Regions from separate parts of the Halomonas sp. AOP7-B1-5 genome, predicted to be linked through region 3. Evidence: predicted binding sites of a transcription regulator. Region 3 holds the regulator's gene; each other region holds the start of a gene.
The links. The regulator FNR, encoded in region 3, switches genes on or off when oxygen is low (the NO sensors DNR and NnrR bind a similar motif). The targets are predictions, from matches to a motif close to TTGATNTANATCAA.
Positions count from the first base shown of each region.

Region 1: the regulator FNR is predicted to act here: its motif matches at 2,776-2,789, upstream of kdgD (5-dehydro-4-deoxyglucarate dehydratase).
Region 2: the regulator FNR is predicted to act here: its motif matches at 4,032-4,045, upstream of frdA (fumarate reductase (quinol) flavoprotein subunit).

Region 1 is NZ_JBQTDC010000039.1:24,794-30,656, reverse strand. Features, by position in the region: gene ACT3XD_RS16205 (hypothetical protein) at 1-15, opposite strand, end outside; gene ACT3XD_RS16200 (alpha/beta fold hydrolase) at 1,001-1,798, shown strand; gene ACT3XD_RS16195 (metallophosphoesterase) at 1,808-2,569, shown strand; gene kdgD (5-dehydro-4-deoxyglucarate dehydratase) at 2,862-3,779, shown strand; gene ACT3XD_RS16185 (TRAP transporter substrate-binding protein) at 3,822-4,814, shown strand; gene ACT3XD_RS16180 (TRAP transporter small permease) at 4,875-5,411, shown strand; gene ACT3XD_RS16175 (TRAP transporter large permease) at 5,415-5,863, shown strand, end outside.
Region 2 is NZ_JBQTDC010000004.1:49,911-55,773, reverse strand. Features, by position in the region: gene menD (2-succinyl-5-enolpyruvyl-6-hydroxy-3-cyclohexene-1-carboxylic-acid synthase) at 1-1,605, shown strand, start outside; gene menH (2-succinyl-6-hydroxy-2,4-cyclohexadiene-1-carboxylate synthase) at 1,607-2,386, shown strand; gene ACT3XD_RS03485 (anion permease) at 2,398-3,867, opposite strand; gene frdA (fumarate reductase (quinol) flavoprotein subunit) at 4,160-5,863, shown strand, end outside.
Region 3 is NZ_JBQTDC010000036.1:11,630-17,492, forward strand. Features, by position in the region: gene hemN (oxygen-independent coproporphyrinogen III oxidase) at 1-1,089, shown strand, start outside; gene fnr (fumarate/nitrate reduction transcriptional regulator Fnr) at 1,152-1,904, shown strand; gene ttcA (tRNA 2-thiocytidine(32) synthetase TtcA) at 1,891-2,802, opposite strand; gene ACT3XD_RS15590 (DNA polymerase III subunit epsilon) at 2,911-3,564, opposite strand; gene ACT3XD_RS15595 (DUF294 nucleotidyltransferase-like domain-containing protein) at 3,561-5,372, opposite strand.

The DNA.
Region 1 (5,863 bases), on a different contig from region 3:
TGCTGAGTGTTGCATGGCATGCACTCCTGTTGTGAAGGTTATCTAATATCCTTGTTATGAAACTTTCTATTGTGCGACGCAGCATTGGCTTGCGAAGCTAGATAGTAGGCGCTTTTTAAGCACAGAGCTAGCCAAAAAGGTGTAGGTAAATGACCATCGCTTGTAAGCAATTGCTTACATCGTTGAATGGAAAAGCTTTTCATAAATAATTCACGGAGCCAAAAAAAGCTCTGGTCCCGGTGATTATTCTTATCACACTACATTTAAAACCAAATGCTTAGCCTAGGTGTGCTTTCAGTGCTCCATGGAGGTGCGTTGCCATAATGCTTGGAGCCTCCAGAAGGGTAGAACATCACCATCGTAAGAAGTAGGAATTAGCGGGAAGGCCATCGTGGGATTCTCCAGATAGGGTACTTCGTAAAGTGTAGCGGTTTTTTGCTGCGATGCAGCAGGGGTGTGAAAGCTCCGTTCGATAGATTATGCACGTAGGTGGAAAAGTGGATGCGAGGAGAGGAAATGGCAAAAAATGGGTTCTGAGCCGCTAGGTTCTGTGGGCTTGAAAACTCACGATAGTAGAATTAACTGATGGGTCGGGGGGAGAGCGCGTGTGATATCTGTAAAGCGCTTTGTCAAGTGTCGCAAGGAACGACCGTTCTCACTGGCTCTTAAAATGCCGCGCAAGGTAAATGACTGACACATAGCGTCTGCCGCACTTTATCCGGCCAAGGACGGCTTAAACAGACGCATAGATGAAGTCGTCTACTTGCTGCAGAATTGCTTCTTAAAATGCTAAGTGGTTATGCAGTGTTGTGATGGATAGGTTTTGATAGATAGATTTTGATAGACAATTTTTGATAGATAGTCTTTGAAAAATTGTTTTGGCAGATTGTTTTGGCAGATTGTTTTTGCGGAATATCTCGACGTGCTATGTTGGTTTAGGCACATAGCTTATGTCTTCAACATATGTTTTAAAAAGGCTTAATAACAATAGAGCTACGCCATGACCTCATCAATCGCTTATCACGACCACTGGGTGTCATTGTCTCACGGACACCTGTTTGCACGCAGCTGGGAACCCTCGGCGCTGAGTTCTGATACACCGATTATTTTATTACACGACTCTCTCGGCTGTACCGCCTTATGGCGTAGCTTTCCAGCAGCGCTATGCGAAAAGACCCGACACCGCGTTATTGCCTATGACCGGCTGGGGTTTGGTCAATCGAGCGCCTGTCTTGAGCCGCCACCGTTGAGCTTTATTGACGATGAACCCGGCACTGATTTTGCCGCTTTATGTGCAGCGCTTGCGATAGACCGCTTTATTGTATTAGGCCATAGCGTGGGCGGCTGCATGGCCATTCACTGTGCTGGCGCTTATGCGTCACGGTGTCTGGGGCTGATTACGATTGCTGCTCAATCGGCTAACGAGGCGCGTACACGTTCTGGTATCGAACAGGCAAAAGCCGCTTTTAAAGCGCCAGAACAGTTTTCAAAGCTGGAAAAATATCACGGTCATAAAGCCCGCTGGGTGTTAGATGCCTGGGTTAATACGTGGCTGCATCCTGACTTCATCAACTGGTCATTGGTACCCGCGCTTGAACGCGTGCATTGCCCCACATTGGTATTGCACGGCGAGAAAGATGAATATGGCTCGCACCGCCAGCCGGAACGTATTGCCCGGTATATCCAAGGCCCGGCGCACTGCGAAATACTTAAAAACCTTCACCACACCCCTCACCGCGAAGATGAAGCGCAGGTGATCAGGCTTATCGACTCGTTTATCGAAGAGCTTTCCCGTTAAGGAGATTGGATGCGTCTGCGTATTTTATCCGACCTGCACTTGGAGCACTTTGCGGACAGCCGCCCGTTATCCGATGTAAAGGCCGATGTTGTGATGTTAGCGGGGGATATTCATCATAAAGCTGAAGGCTTAATCTGGGCACGGGCGCAGTTTCCCACGCTGCCAATTCTGTTTGTGCCGGGGAACCATGAGTTCTATGGCACCTGTATGCCGCTGATGCGCGAAGAGCTTAAGAAAGAGGCCAAGCGGCTTGATATCGAACTGCTGGATAACCGCGCCGTCACGCTCAACGGCGTACGCTTTTATGGCACGACCCTCTGGACCGATTTTGCGCTTTACGCCAGTGATCCGACGAAAAATCCAGCCCATACCGAGTCCAAAGCGCTGCGCTACATGCCCGATTTCAGAATCATCCAAACGTCACCGGGCACGACGTTGACACCCCAAGCGAGTCAGCAGCTGCACACTGAAGCCCTCGCTTGGCTTGAAGGCGAACTGTCCAAGCCGTTTGATGGTCCCAGGGTAGTGATCAGCCATCATGCGCCGCTTCACCACTGCATTCCTGATCAATATTTAGGTGATGCGCTATCCCCAGCCTTTGCCTCTCATCTGCCGCAGTTGATGGGCAAAATGGATCTATGGATACACGGTCACGTTCATGAACCGGTGGATCTTATATATGCCGGTACGCGCGTACTGGCTAACCCTGGCGGATATCCGGATGAGTTTAATTCACCGCTTTTTAAGCCGGATTTAATCATCAATATTTGATGCCTACCGATATTAAGTTGGTTCCGGCAAAATTGCTTAGGGGCTATTGTTCTCCATGAAGGTGCACCCTCTAGGGCAAAATCTTGTTTTTATTGCTTAAAAAAATTACTGGGTTTTTAAAAGATATTTTAGACGCTAGCACTTTGGTCGAAGCTTAAAGCTTTTTACTTGCAGGTGTTGCGCGTGTTGATTATTTTCTAGTTTGTATGATGTATGACAAATAACTAGTTTACTACGATTTTACCTATTGCCATGTAATTAAACATGGATGAGAAAGCATGAGGACGTTTCTGTGAAATTTTCCAAACAAGAAGTAATACAAGCAGTTGGAGATGGACTACTGTCATTTCCCATTACCGATTTTGATCAGAACGGAAAATTTGACGAAAAAAGCTACCGCGAGCGCTTAGCGTGGTTTATCAGCCACGACATTTCTGCCGTGTTTGTAGCTGGTGGTACGGGCGAATTTTTCAATTTGACGCTTGAAGAGTATCGCCAGATTGTTCGTGTAGCGGTGGAAGTAGTCGATGGTAAGCTGCCGGTAATCGCAAGCGCTGGGTTAAGTGTTGAAGCGGGCAAGGCCTTTGCTGATGCCGCCTCTGAAGCCGGTGCCGATGGTATTTTGTTGATGCCCCCGTACCTGACAGAGTGTCCGCAGGATGGATTAGTCGAGTATGCGCGGCAAATTTGTGATGCCACTGATATCAACGTCATTTACTACAACCGAGGGAACGGGGTTCTGAATGCCGAGTCGGTGCAAGCACTCGCGGATGCCTGCTCGAACCTTATCGGTTTGAAAGATGGTAAAGGCGATATTCAGGCACTCAACAAAATCATTAAAACGGTCGGTGATCGCTTAGTGTATGTGGGCGGTGTGCCTACGGCAGAGATTTTCGCAGAAGCGTACCTGTCAATTGGCGTTAATACCTATTCATCTGCGGTATTCAACTTTGTACCCGATATGGCGGTTACGTTTTATAAAGCGCTCCGCAACGGTGATAAAGACGTCGTTAAACGAATCACGAACGATTTCTTTATTCCATTTATTGATCTGCGTGATCAAAAAGCCGGTTACGCGGTTAGCTTGATTAAAGAAGGCGCGGATATTATCGGCCGCCCGGCTGGAAGCGTTCGTGCGCCTTTAACCATGCCCACCCAAGAGCAACGCCAGCAGTTAGAGCGCCTGGTTGGTGTAGCGCGTTCTTTCTAAAAGCTGAAAAAAACCACAAGTAATAATAAGAGGTTTTAAGTGATGAAAACAAAAACTATCCGTCGCCAAGCGCTGTTTGCCCTAACGGGTGTCTCGCTATTAGCCGCTGCTGTTTCTGCCCAAGCCGATAACTGGCGGGGCTGGAATATTCACCCTGACGGTTACCCCAATACGGTAGCGCTTGAAGCCTTTGCCGAGGCAGTTAAAGAGCAAACAGAAGGGCGCGTTACCCCCCGTGTTTACAACAATGCCGTGCTGGGTGATCAGTCTGATGCGATTGAGCAAACCCGCAATGGTGCGTTGGATTTCGCTAATTTCAATATGGGGCCCATGGGACCCATTGTTAAGGAAACGAATGTTTTCTCGCTACCTTTCCTATTTACCGATGTAGACCATATGCACACGGTAATGGATGGCGAGATTGGTCAGCGCTTTGCTGATGCATTGGAAGATAAAGGTCTGGTAGTGCTCTCCTGGTTCGATTCAGGCGCCAGCAGCATTTACAACACCAAGCATCCGATCAACACCCCAGAAGATGTTCAGGGCTTAAAGATCCGGGTCATGAATAACGATCTTTACGTCGAGATGATGGAGGCGCTTGGCGGCAATGCGACGCCAATGGCGTATGGCGAGGTTTACCAGAGTTTAACCACCGGTGTTCTGGATGGTGCTGAAAACAACTACCCCTCCTTTGAATCCAGCAACCACTACGAAGCGGCGGAATACTACTCCTTAACCGAGCATTTGATTATTCCCGAGTGCCTGTGTGTTGCCAAAGCCAGTTGGGACAAGTTATCCGAAGAAGACCAGGAAATCGTTCGTGAAGAAGCGATGAATGCTTCCACCATGCAACGTGAGCTGTGGGTCGAAAGCTCTGAAGAGAGCCGTCAGATTATCTTGGATAACGGCGTGGAAATTAATGAAGTAGAAGATAAAGCGGCTTTCCAAACATTGATGGAGCCGATGTATGAAAACTTTATCGCTAATAACCCGGGCACGGGTGAGCTGATCGAGGAAATCAGAGCCGCTCAATAATTTTCTTATGACTTCCTTTCGGCGGCTTGATGCCGCCGAAAGATTAAAAGGAAATGTGTCGTGAGTATAGAACTTGAAACACCCAGCAGTAGAAAAAGCACGACAAAAGAAGGCTCTGTAGACCGCGTGTTGGATGGCATGGCTGAGCTATGCGTGCTTGTGGCGGGCATCATGCTGGTCGTTCTTATTGCTACTTTCGGTTGGCTAGTCTTTGGACGTTATGTGCTTAACAACACGCCAACCTGGGTAGAGCAAACCTCCCTGATATTAGTGGTATATATCACCTGTTTGGGCGCCGCTGCCGGCGTCAGATACCACAGCCATCTGAATATCGACTTTGTTCGAGAGAGCTTTCCTCCTTTTCTGCGCGGATTAATGCACCACATCTCGGATCTTTTCATTCTTGTATTTGGTGGTTTTATGGTGGCTCAGGGCTGGAAGCTGGTCATGACAAACATGGAAAGGGCTATTCCAATGATTGGTCTCTCTGAAAGCTGGCGTGCAGCCCCACTGGTAATTTGTGGCGTGCTGATCATGCTGTTTGCAGGGGCGGATATAGTGCAACGATTACTGTCTCGAAACGCTGGGAGGGCATAAGTCATGGGGCTGATGATACTGTTTGGAATTTTTTTTCTCGGCCTTGTCGCAGGTGCACCGGTCGCTTTTGCCGTTGGGCTGGCCGCTGTCGCTGCGTTTATGTATGAAGGGCTACCGCTGTTTGTCGCCTTTCAACGTATCTTATCCGGCATTTCCGTTTTTTCGCTACTGGCGATTCCGTTTTTCATTTTCGCCGGTGAGCTGATGCTTCACGGCGGCATTTCAACCCGGCTTGTTCGCCTGGCCTCCGCTATGGTGGGGAGGATGCGCGGCGGTCTGGGGATGGTCAATATAAGCTCTTCGATGCTGTTTGGCGGCATCTCGGGTTCAGCGGTAGCCGATACGTCTGCCTTGGGCTCGATTCTTATCCCGGTGATGAAAGAGAAGGGCTACGACGCTGACTATGCCGTCAACGTTACGGTGACCTCGTCGGTCGCCGGCGTGGTCATTCC
Region 2 (5,863 bases), on a different contig from region 3:
GCGGCGGCCAGCGAACATGCGGGGTTAAACTGCCACTGCCATTTCGACGAACGCGGGCTTGGCTTTCTCGCACTCGGCATGGCCCGAGGCAGCCATCGGCCGGTCGTGATCATCACGACCTCGGGGACGGCGGTCGCCAATCTCTATCCGGCGATCGTGGAAGCCAAATTGACCGGCGTGCCGCTGGTGGTGCTCTCCGCCGACCGGCCGATCGAGCTATTGGATAACGGCAGCAACCAGGCGATCGATCAGCGGGATATTTTCGCCCGCCACACGGTCGAGCACCGGGATTTGCCGCCGCCAGCCGCAGAGATGCAAGCGGCTTTTTTGCTGAGTACCATTGACCACTGTGTCGATCGACAGCGCCGCACGCCTGGGCCTATCCACATTAACTGCCGGTATCGCGAACCGCTCTACCCAGGCCGCGACTTACTCGATGCCACCCACTACCTTGCCCCGCTAGGCCGCTGGCAGGCAGGCCCCGCCCCCTGGAGTGATTGGCAGGCGCCGGTGGAAACCCCTTCACACACGAGCGCGTGCGATAGCGAGTGGGAGGTATTTTCTCGAAAGCAGGGCGTGATTGTCGTGGGCAATATCGAGGGAAGCGCGCATGCCCCCCATCAGGTAGCGAAAATCGTCGAGCTCTCCAAACAGTTGGGCTGGCCTTTATTGGCGGACCTGCAAAGCCAGATTCGCTTCGATCCGCAGAACCTGGTGTATTTCGACCTGGCCCTTCATGACCCGCAGTTTTACGAAGAGCTTGCCCAGGCCGAGGTGCTGCTGCAGTTCGGCGGGCGGCTGATTTCCAAGCGGTTGACCGGCTTTATCGCGCAAAAGCCCTGGCAGGACACCTGGCTGGTCGATCCGCTGCCGCACCGGCTCGACCCCGATTACGTTATCAAGCGCCGCTGGGTCAGCCCGCCCGACGCGTTCATTGAAGCGTTGCCCACGCCCGCCGAGCGGCCGCCCTGGCACCGGCTGGATCGCCTTCAGCGGCGCACCCGCCAGTGTGTCGAGGCGCGATGTGCTGCGTTTTCCGAACTGGGGGTGTGCCACCAATTAGCGCAACAGGCGAAAGGGCAGCTGGTGGTCGGCAATAGCCTGGTGGCGCGGCTGATGAATATGCTGGGCACCTACCGCGAAATGCCCCTGCGGGTATTCACCAATCGCGGCGCTTCCGGCATCGATGGTCTGACGGCCACGGCCTACGGCCTCAGTTGTACCCATCCAGGGCCCACCACCCTCGTGCTGGGGGACACCAGCGCCCTGCACGACCTCAACAGCCTGGCGCTGCTGAAACAGGCGGCGCACCCCTTGGTGGTGGTCATTCTCAATAACGATGGCGGCAGCATTTTTCATATGCTGCCGGTGCCCAAAGAAGGCGAGCAGCTGGAGCGCTATTTTCGCCAGCCCCACGGGCTGAACTTTGAACATGCGGCGTTGATGTTCGGGCTTGCGTACGCCGCGCCGGATTCGCTCGATGCCTTTACCGCAGCCTACCAGCAGGCCCTCGAGGTCGGCGTTACGCTGATCGAAATCAGCTTGCCTCATCAGCAGGTAGCGGATGAGCTGGCGGCCCTGGGCGTAGCGATTCGAGAGGCCTGACGTGAGCGACTCTTCCAACCATCCTTCCAGCCATTTTTCCAACCCGATCCTGATAATGCTGCATGGCCTGTTAGGCGACCGGCACGACTGGATAAAGGTCCGTGACCAGTTGGAGGGGAAGGGTATCCCGACGCTGGCACTGGACCTGCCCGGCCACGGCGAGAACCACGGCGTGCAGGTAAGCTCTTTCGACGCGTTTCATCACTGGTTGGGCGATACCTTGAACGCCCGGGGCATCGACCGCTACTGCTTGCTAGGGTATTCTCTGGGCGGGCGGCTGGCGCTTTATCACGCCAGCCGCCAACCGCCGGGGCTTCAGGCGCTATGGCTGGAGAGTGCCCACCCCGGGCTACCCGAAAGCGAGCGGCCGGGGCGTCTTGCGCATGATGAACGCTGGGCAATACGCTTCGAGCAGGAACCGCTTCAAAACGTGCTCGCCAACTGGTACCAGCAGCCCGTATTTGCCGATCTCTCCACCGCGGCGCGCAGCCAGCAGTGCAAGCGCCGGGGGCACAATATTGGTAAGTCCGTAGCTTGCATGTTGCGGGCCACGTCGCTGGGGCATCAGCCCTCTCAGTGGCCGTGGCTGGCGAATACCTCGTTGCCGGTCGGCTATCTGTCCGGCCTTCACGACGCCAAATTCAGCGGCCTGGCGACACGCCTGGCAGCGGCGGCGCCCCATATAGCGCATGCCCCCCTCGAAGGGGGGCACAATCTGCATTCCGAGCAGCCCGGCCAGGTCGCGCGGCAGCTGGAAAGCTGGTATCGCGCGCTCCTTTAAGGGCCCCTTGCTCAGTGGATCAGCAGCAGCCACGGAAGCCCGACCGCCAGCCAGACCACCAGAAACAGCAGACCAAAGACCGCCCCCAGCCGCCACCAAAGGCCGCTCGGCAGGTAGCCGCTGCCGTAGTAGACCGGGCTTGGGCCGGTGCCGTAAGGAGTCAGAATGCCCATGAAACCGAGCGTGGGGAGCAGCAGCAAAACGAACAGCTCCATATCCAGCCCCGCGATGCCCGAAGCCGCCGCCAGCATGACCGGCAGTAAAGCCGTCACGTGGGCGGTGACGCTGGCAAACAGGTAGTGGAGCAGATAGAAAATCACGGTGAGCGCGACCATGGCCATCACGGGGTTGAAGCCGCTGATCTGCCCGCCGACCACGCCACCGAACCAGTTGACGAACCCGACCTGGCTAAGCCCGCCGGCCAGGGCCACCAGGGTGGCAAACCAGACAAAGGTATTCCAGGCCGCGCGGTTATCGAGAATATCGTTCCAGTCGATGATGCCGGTCAGCAGCATGGCACAAATGACCACCAGGCCCACCAGGGACGCCGAAATGATATCGCCGCCGAAGATCCACAGCAGCAAGGCCGTGGCCACCATGACGACCAAAAGGATTTCATGGCGGGTCAAGCGTCCCAGCTTGGCCAGTTCCTGGCCGGCCCAGTCGGAAATTTCATTACCCGCTTTTACCTCTGGGGCGCACAGCCAGTAGCACAGCAAGGGCACCAGGAGTAGCAGGAAAATACCCACCGGCGCGACCGCCATGAACCACTGCCCCCAGTGGATATGCAGGCCGGTGGCGCTTTCGGTCAGCGCGATGGCCAGCAGGTTGGGGGCCAGTGCGGTCAGAAACAGGGAGCTTGTGACACAGGTGGACACGATGGCCGTCCACATCAAAAAGCTGCCCATGCGCTTCATGCTGGGGTCGTTGGGGTGGGAATCATAAAGCGGCGGCAGGTTACGAATCACCGGGTAGATGGTGCCGCCGCTGCGCGCGGTGTTGGAAGGGGTAAACGGCGCCAGAATCGCATCCGCGATCATGACCGCGTAACCCAGCGTTAGGGTGCGTTTGCCCATGGATTTCACCAGCCAAAGCGAGATGCGCCGCCCCAGGCCGGTTTTCTCATAGCCAAGGGCAAACATGAAGGCGCCAAAAATCAGCCAAACGGTCGAGTTGGTGAAGCCCGAGACCGCCCAGGCGAAGGCCTGATTGGCCGCATTGAAGCCTTCCACTGCCATCTGCTCCGGCGAAAACAGTACCCATTGCGAAAGTAGCGCGGCCAGCGTCACCCCGAGTAGGCCAATGACTGCACCGGGCAGGGGCTCGAGTATCAGCCCGACCACACAGCCCAGAAAAATGGCAAAAAAGTACCACGCATGCGGTGCCAGTCCCGATGGCGCGGGTATCAAGGCAACGACGATGGCGACGAAAACGGGTGCTAACAACTTCCATAACGGCACGGGTTGAGCACGGCTGGTCATGTTGCCCTCTCTTATAGCGGGTCAGGTCAGAAAATTACCCGTAAATCATTCACGGGAGGAAAAAGTGGGGGTGAGTGGCCTCCTTGTGCGCTGCCTGAAAGACGCCGGCGCAACGTCTCGATGGGTGGAGATATGACTGTAATACGTGTGTCGCTGCCCGTTGTTTGATGTGTGTCAATAGTTCTTTAGATTGGTGCGAGATCAATACTTTGCCTTTCAGGGGTATGGTAATTTCAAACCAGAAGAGGGCGTTGTATCGGTAGTCTTTTAACCTGACCAGCGGGAGGGTGCCATGCGCCAGCAGGATTTCGATATTGTCATCGTAGGGGGCGGCGGTGCGGGGTTGCGCGCTGCGATAGGCGCGGCCGAGGCTGCCAAAGAGCAGGGCGCCTCGCAGCGCATCGCAATGCTTTCCAAGGTCTATCCCATGCGCTCGCATACCGTAGCCGCCGAAGGTGGCGCGGCGGCGGTTACCAGCAGCGACGACACTCACCAGGCACACTTCGATGACACCGTCTCCGGCGGCGACTGGCTGGTCGAGCAGGGCGTGGTGGACTATTTCGTTCATCATGCCTACCAGGAGCTGGTGCAGATGGAGCGCTGGGGCTGCCCCTGGAGTCGTAAGGACGACGGCCAAGTGCAGGTGCGCCGTTTTGGTGGCATGAAAACCGCCCGCACCTGGTTTGCCGCGGATAAAACCGGCTTTCACATGCTGCATACGCTCTTTCAGACCTCGCTCAAATACCCGGAGATCGAGCGCTTTGATGAGTATTTCGTGCTCGACCTGGCCGTTCACGAAGGCGCGGTCATCGGCGTCATTGCGCTGCAAATCGCGACCGGCGAGCTGACCCTGCTGCGCGCCAAGGCAGTGATTCTGGCCACCGGCGGCGCCGGGCGCCTGTTTCGCTTCAATACCAATGCGGGCATCGTCACCGGCGACGGCATGGCGATGGCCTACCGCCACGGCGTGGCGCTGCGCGATATGGAGTTCGTGCAGTACCACCCTACCGGGTTGCCCGGTTCCGGCATTCTGATTACCGAAGCGTGCCGCGGCGAAGGCGGGATTCTTCTTAATAAGGACGGCTACCGTTACTTGCAGGATTACGGCCTGGGCCCGGAAACACCGCTGGGCCAACCGGAAAACAAGTACATGGAGCTGGGCCCGCGGGACAAGCTTTCCCAGGCGTTTTGGCAGGAGCAGCAGGCCGGGCGCACCGGCAAGTTCGGCGACAGCGACGTGGTGTATCTCGACCTTCGCCACCTGGGTGAGAAAACCATCCTCGAGCGCCTGCCGTTCATCTGCGAGCTGGCCAAATCCTATATCAACGTCGACCCGGTGAAGGAACCCATCCCCATTCGCCCCGCCGTTCACTACACCATGGGCGGGATCGAAACCAACCCGCAGTGCGAAACCTCGATCACTGGGCTCTATGCCGCAGGGGAGTGTGCCTCGGTCGGCTTGCATGGCGCCAATCGGCTGGGCTCCAACTCGCTCACCGAACTGCTGGTGTTTGGCCGCCTGGCCGGTGAACAGGCAAGCCGGCGTGCGGCACACACCGAGTGGGCCGATAGCGCTCTTCTACACGCCCAGGCCGAGCGCCAACAGGCCACGCTTGCGCGCCTTTGCGATGGCAACCGCAGCGGCGAGAACTGGGTGGATCTCAAGCACGCCATGGTGCAGGCCATGGAAAGCGGCTGTGGTATCTACCGCACCGAGGAAAGCATGGCCCAGGCGTTGGCACAAATTCGAAAGCTGCGCGCGCGCTACCGCGAGATTCGCGTCAACGATGCCAGCAAGATATTCAATACCGAGCTTTTGGAGTGCCTCGAGCTTGGGTGTGGACTGGATATCGCCGAAGCCTCGTGCCTTGGTGCCCTGGAGCGGCGTGAATCCCGCGGTGCCCACCAGCGTCTGGACGAAGGGATGCAAACGCGGGACGACGTTAACTACCTCAAGCACAGCCAGGTATTTTATCAAGGCGAGGCGCCTGCCAGG
Region 3 (5,863 bases):
CGCCACCTGGATACTTCACGACCCGTTAAACAGCTGCACTGGGGTGGCGGAACGCCGACGTTTCTTTCGCTGGCACAGATGGGCGATCTGATCGACCGCCTGGATGCCCGGTTCGGGCTTTCAAACGCCCCTGACCGCGATTATGCAATCGAAATCGATCCGCGTGAGGCCGATGTCTTTACCCTACGCCATTTGCAGTCATTGGGCTTTAACCGCCTAAGCCTGGGCGTGCAGGATCTGGATCCGCGCGTTCAAAAAGCGATCAATCGTCACCAGCCGCGCGTACTTACCGAAACGCTGATGGATGAAGCGCACCGCTTGGGGTTTCGTTCGCTCAATCTCGACTTAATCTATGGCCTGCCCTTTCAGACCGAAAAGAGTTTTGCCGAGACGTTAGCGCAAGTGATTGAGCTGAGTCCGGCGCGCTTATCGGTGTTTAACTACGCGCATCTACCCACGAGGTTTAAGCCCCAGCGGCGCATTAATGTTGACGACCTGCCGGGCGCTGATGAAAAGCTTTCGATCTTGCGTACCACCATCGAGATGCTAACGGCCGCTGGTTACGTGCATATCGGCATGGATCATTTTGCCAAGCCTGAAGACAGCCTGGCGCTTGCCCAGGCCAACGGGACGCTGCAGCGTAATTTCCAAGGCTATTCAAGCCATGCTAAATGCGATTTGATTGGGCTCGGGGTATCGGCTATTTCACATATAGGCGATAGCTACGCGCAAAACCCAGTCGACTTAGCCAGCTATGAAAACGCCTTGGACCAAGGTCGACTAGCGACCGTGAAAGGCCTAAGATTAAGTAAGGATGATCTAATAAGGGCCGACGTTATCGAACGCTTAATGTGCGATATGCGCCTGGATTTAGCCGCCATTAGCCAACGCTGGCAGATTGATGCTGCCGATTATTTTTCACTTGCGTTAGAACAGCTACACCCTGCTGAGCAGGATGGGTTAATCATCCGCCAGGGTGATACGCTTAACGCAACGCCAATGGGTCGTTTGCTGATTCGTCAATTAGCCATGGCGTTTGATGCCTGTTTGCCAGAGCAGTCAGGCAAGCGCTATTCGAAAATGGTCTAGCGGGCTGAGCGCGCGTAGCCAACACCCTTTGAGCAAAAAAGACGGAACCTGGGAGAGACTCAATGCCACCACCTGCAAGCCAACGACGTGCGCTTCTGCAAGAGGCACGTTGCCAGACCTGCAGCCTAAGCTCGCTGTGTCTGCCGCTCGCGCTTGAGCTTGAAGATATGGGGCAGTTTGACGCCATTATCCGGCGCCGGGCTCCGCTTAAAAAAGGCGAGCCGCTTTTTCGCCAAGGTGACCGCTTTACCAGTGTCTACGCGGTACGCTCGGGCAGCTTGAAGCAGGTGACCAGCGAGGGTAACGGTAACGACCAGCTTACCAATTTCTTTCTGCCCAGCGAGCTGGTAGGCCTGGACGGCATCGATGAAGAGCACTATCCCGGCAGCGTGATTGCGCTGGAAACCACGACCATTTGCGAGATCCCGTTTGATCGTCTGGATTCACTTTCCGAGGAACTCCCTGAGCTGCGCGGCCAGCTGTATCGCAGTATGAGTAAGGAGCTTCGCGATGACCGGCGCATGATGCGGCTTTTATCGCGCAAGACCGCCGACCAACGGCTGGCAAGCTTCTTACTTACGCTGTCGGAACGCTTTCGACGTCGGGGCTACTCGCCTTACAGCTTTCGGCTATCCATGGCGCGAGCCGACATAGGCAACTATCTGGGATTGGCCGTCGAGACGGTCAGCCGTATTTTAAGCCGCTTTCAGCAGCACAAAGTGGTGGCCGTCTCTGGACGAGAGGTCAATATTCTCGATATGCAGCGCTTGATTACGCTTAGCGAAGAGGATGATCAAACGATCAATTCGCATTAAACGTTTGAATGCGGCTAGCCATTAGCGCCTCCTGCTTGGCTTCAAGTCCTTGGAAATCAAATAGCTCACGGTCGGCCAGCTGTGAAGGGGCAACGTTGGTGACCGCCTTGAACATGCTTTCCAGGCGGCCGGGGTGCTTCTTGTCCCACTCGGCAAGCATTTCCTTGACGACCTGACGTTGCATATTGGGCTGCGAACCACACAGGTTGCAGGGAATGATGGGAAATGCCATCAGTCGGGAAAACTCCGCAATATCGGCTTCTTTGCAGTAGGCCAACGGACGAATCACGATATTTTTACCGTCATCGGAGAGCAGTTTGGGCGGCATCGACTTCAAGGTGCCGCCAAAAAACATATTCAGAAATAACGTTTCCAGAATATCTTCACGGTGATGGCCCAGCGCAATTTTATTCGCCCCAATCTCTTCAGCAAACCCGTAAAGCGATCCGCGCCGTAAGCGTGAACACAGCGCGCAGGTCGTCTTGCCTTCGGGGGTTTTCTCCTTCACCACCGAGTACGTGTCGCGCTCCAATATGTGGTATTCCACGCCGAGCTTATCCAGATAGCGTGGCAACACATGCTCAGGGAAACCGGGCTGTTTTTGATCCATATTGACCGCCACCAGCGAAAAATTCACCGGCGCATTGCGCTGCAGGCTGCGCAGAATTTCCAGCATGGTGTAGCTGTCTTTACCACCTGACAGGCAGACCATCACGCGGTCACCCTCATTAATCATTTGGTAATCAATGATGGCATTACCCACTTCACGCCGCAGCCGCTTTTGCAACTTATTGAATTCACGCTTTTGTTTGGCGTCGTCAGGCTCGGGCTGGCCCGATAGGTCGCACGCCTGCGCAGCGGTCGACGTGGCGGGGTCAAAATGATCGAGGTGTTGCATGATATAAGCACTGCCAATGGTAGAAGGAGCAGCGGCTATTCTAACAAGACTCCCGCCCTTCGCCCAACTGGCAAAATCACGTTATCTGCATACTAGAAGCTGACCAGATTACGTCATATCACGCTGTAAGCGCATATACAGCAGAGCGCTGGCGGTGGCTTTGCCCAATAAACCGCTTGTCGAGGTAGCGGGAACTTGCCAACATGCTAGCGCTTCGGAAAACTGGCTAGGTGACTCGACCAGCGGATGTAGGCGACGCAGCTGACGCTGATGCAGTTTGGCCACATCAATCTGAGCATTGGGCAGCCCAAACCCCAGGTGGATTCTAAATGCGCTGTTAAGGGCGGCCAACTGCTGATCCAGCTGCCAGCCAATCAGCGGCCGATTGCCAATAAATTCGGCCAGCGCGCGTAGCGTATCGGTACTTGGCGATAATGCCGTCTCGGTATTATAAAGCTTTCGATGACGACGCAGCGTCGTCTTGTCAGCGGCCTGCAGGTCGGCAAGCGTTGCCACCCAGGCGCTGCTGGTATGAATTTGTTGTTGATTCAATACCACAGCGGCAAAGCTTAAAACGGGGGTTTCTCCTGGCGTCACCTGACAGGCCAACGCCACCAGCTCTTCACCCATATAGGGTTGGAATAACCAGGCGTAGGGAGAGTTGGCATAGCGGCGACGTTCACGTTCACGCTTGAATAACGCCCGCAACGAGCGCCCCACCAGCGTGAGGTATTTGTCGATTCCCTGCATAGCGCGGCTCATGAGTACTCTAAGTGGTAACGGTGGGAGAGGCGCTGTTTGAAATCTTTAACGATATGCAGCGACTCACGCAACACATCTCTTTCCAGCGATGATAGCTCTTGCACCACAACGCGGTTGGAGTGACCGCTAACCTTCTGCTCACTAAGCTGCTGCTTGAGACGCAGCTCGGTAAATAGCGCCAGCGCTTCGCCCAGGTCATCGGCCACCCGGTGTTCAAGGCGGCCATCATCAGCCAGCGCCTCCAGCCGCCCCTGGGTCGAGGTCACATTAATACGTCGTTCCAGCGCCATGGTGCGCACACCATGTACAATCGGAAAGATGCCGCCTTTCTTGATATCGATGCCGTGCTGAGGCTTTTTAAGTGAGCCAAACAGAGTCAAGGGCGTTGCAAAGCGCAGCGCCGGCCGAGCAAAGTAGGACAGCAGAATCTCATCTCCCGCACAGCGTTCAAACAAGGTCTCGCGCACGCTTTCCAGCAAGCGTGGATTGCCCGCGACCGAATGGGCATCCAGCATAATGGCAAGCTTCATCAGGCTATCGCCATCGCGCTCGCGCGCCCATTTGGCGATACGTTTTTTCCATTGTGAGACGCTGGCAACCCACTGCGGATTAGATACCATAATATTGCCGGGGCAAGGCGGGTAGCCCAACGTTATCAGGGTATCGGTAAGGCGCTGCATATCACCTGCTACACCGGGCCACTGGGCATCGTCATCTAAAATCAGTCCGTTATCCTGATCCGTTTTAAGAATCTGCTCCCCGCGCCCTTCACTGCCCATCACCATTAGGCAGCTGTCGTGATAGTGCTGCTCATTAATGATAAATTCCCAGGCCTTGCTCATTATCCGACCATTAAGCGCTGCCAGAAGATCCATCGCAAAACGCAGCTTGACACCTTGCGCCATTAGCGCCCGAACCAGCTCTGGAGTGCGTTGGCTTGCCATCGACAACGACTGTAAATCGTTGGCCTGCTCCACCTGTAGGCTCACCACGTAGCTTCGGCTGGAGAAAAAGCTCAGGACATCGGTGATTTCAACCACGCCCTTGAGTACTGACTGCTCTATCACAACAACCCGGGTAACTTTATGCCGGGTCATTAACACCAATGCTTCAAAAAGATACTGCTCAGGAGTCACCGTCACCAATGAAAAATGGGCGATCTGATCCAATGACGTTGCCTGCGTGCAGCCTTTTAGCACTAGCGCATTGAGCAAGTCGGTTTTGGTAACCATGCCCAGTTTGTCTTGAGTTTTGACCAGCAGGCTATCGGCATGGCTGTCATTGAGCTTTTTTACCGCCCCGGCGATATCGGTTGAGGCATCCATCAATAGGGGCTCACGCATACACTCACCGACCTTGGCTAACATGAAGCCCGCCATGGTCACGCCTCCGTCAGCGCGCTTTTCGGTTAATAGGCGTGCCTTATGGGCAAGCGAGTGCCTAAAGAACTGCTCAAAGGATGGGTACTGCCGACACAGCTGCATAAACAGAGCGCTGGGCATGAGATAACACAAGCATTCATGTTCGGCCTGGAAGCGATAGCGGCTTTTTCCATTTAAAATACTGATGGCGCCGAATAGATCACCTGCCGTGTAGTGCCCAATAACGGTGCTGGCAGCGGGTAAGGTGGGGTCAATCTCAGCGACGTCACCTCTATGTACCAGAAATACGTACTCGCCCGTAGCGCCCATTTCTAAAATAATTTCATCACGATCAAAATAAGCAAGATCCATACCTCGGCGAACGAAGTCACGCCCCTCATCATCGAGTAGCGTAAACGGCAGTTGGGACAGCTCAACATCAACCATCAGGCCTGACCTCACACAACAAAAGCTCATACAGCAAGCTGGCAGAAGTACACCAACGATGATGGCATTGAGATAGCCATTGCAGCAGGCAACCTCAAAACCCGTATGTCGCTTGTTATTATTAGACGGTGAACATAAATACCGTACTCAGCAAACAGCTTTATAAAAACATGCTACTTAATGGTTAAAGCCATCCTTTCACTATATACCTTTAGCTATTATTCCAACGTCGACTCGACGTTGGTTTTAACGACTAAAGTAGTGCTTTTTTAAGCATACAACTATCAATATCAAACCATCTATTCAAAGTAGCAAACATTATCTTTTAGCCAAACACTAGACCATTGTTCAAGGACAGAGTAGCTTACCGCCAAAGCATCATAAAAATTTTGATTTTCATCGACTTAAAAACTAGGAAACCACCCTAAAAGCAGTAGTGATACCAAAGTCTGGGATTTATTTTTTAGCGATTATTGTCCAGTATTAACCAT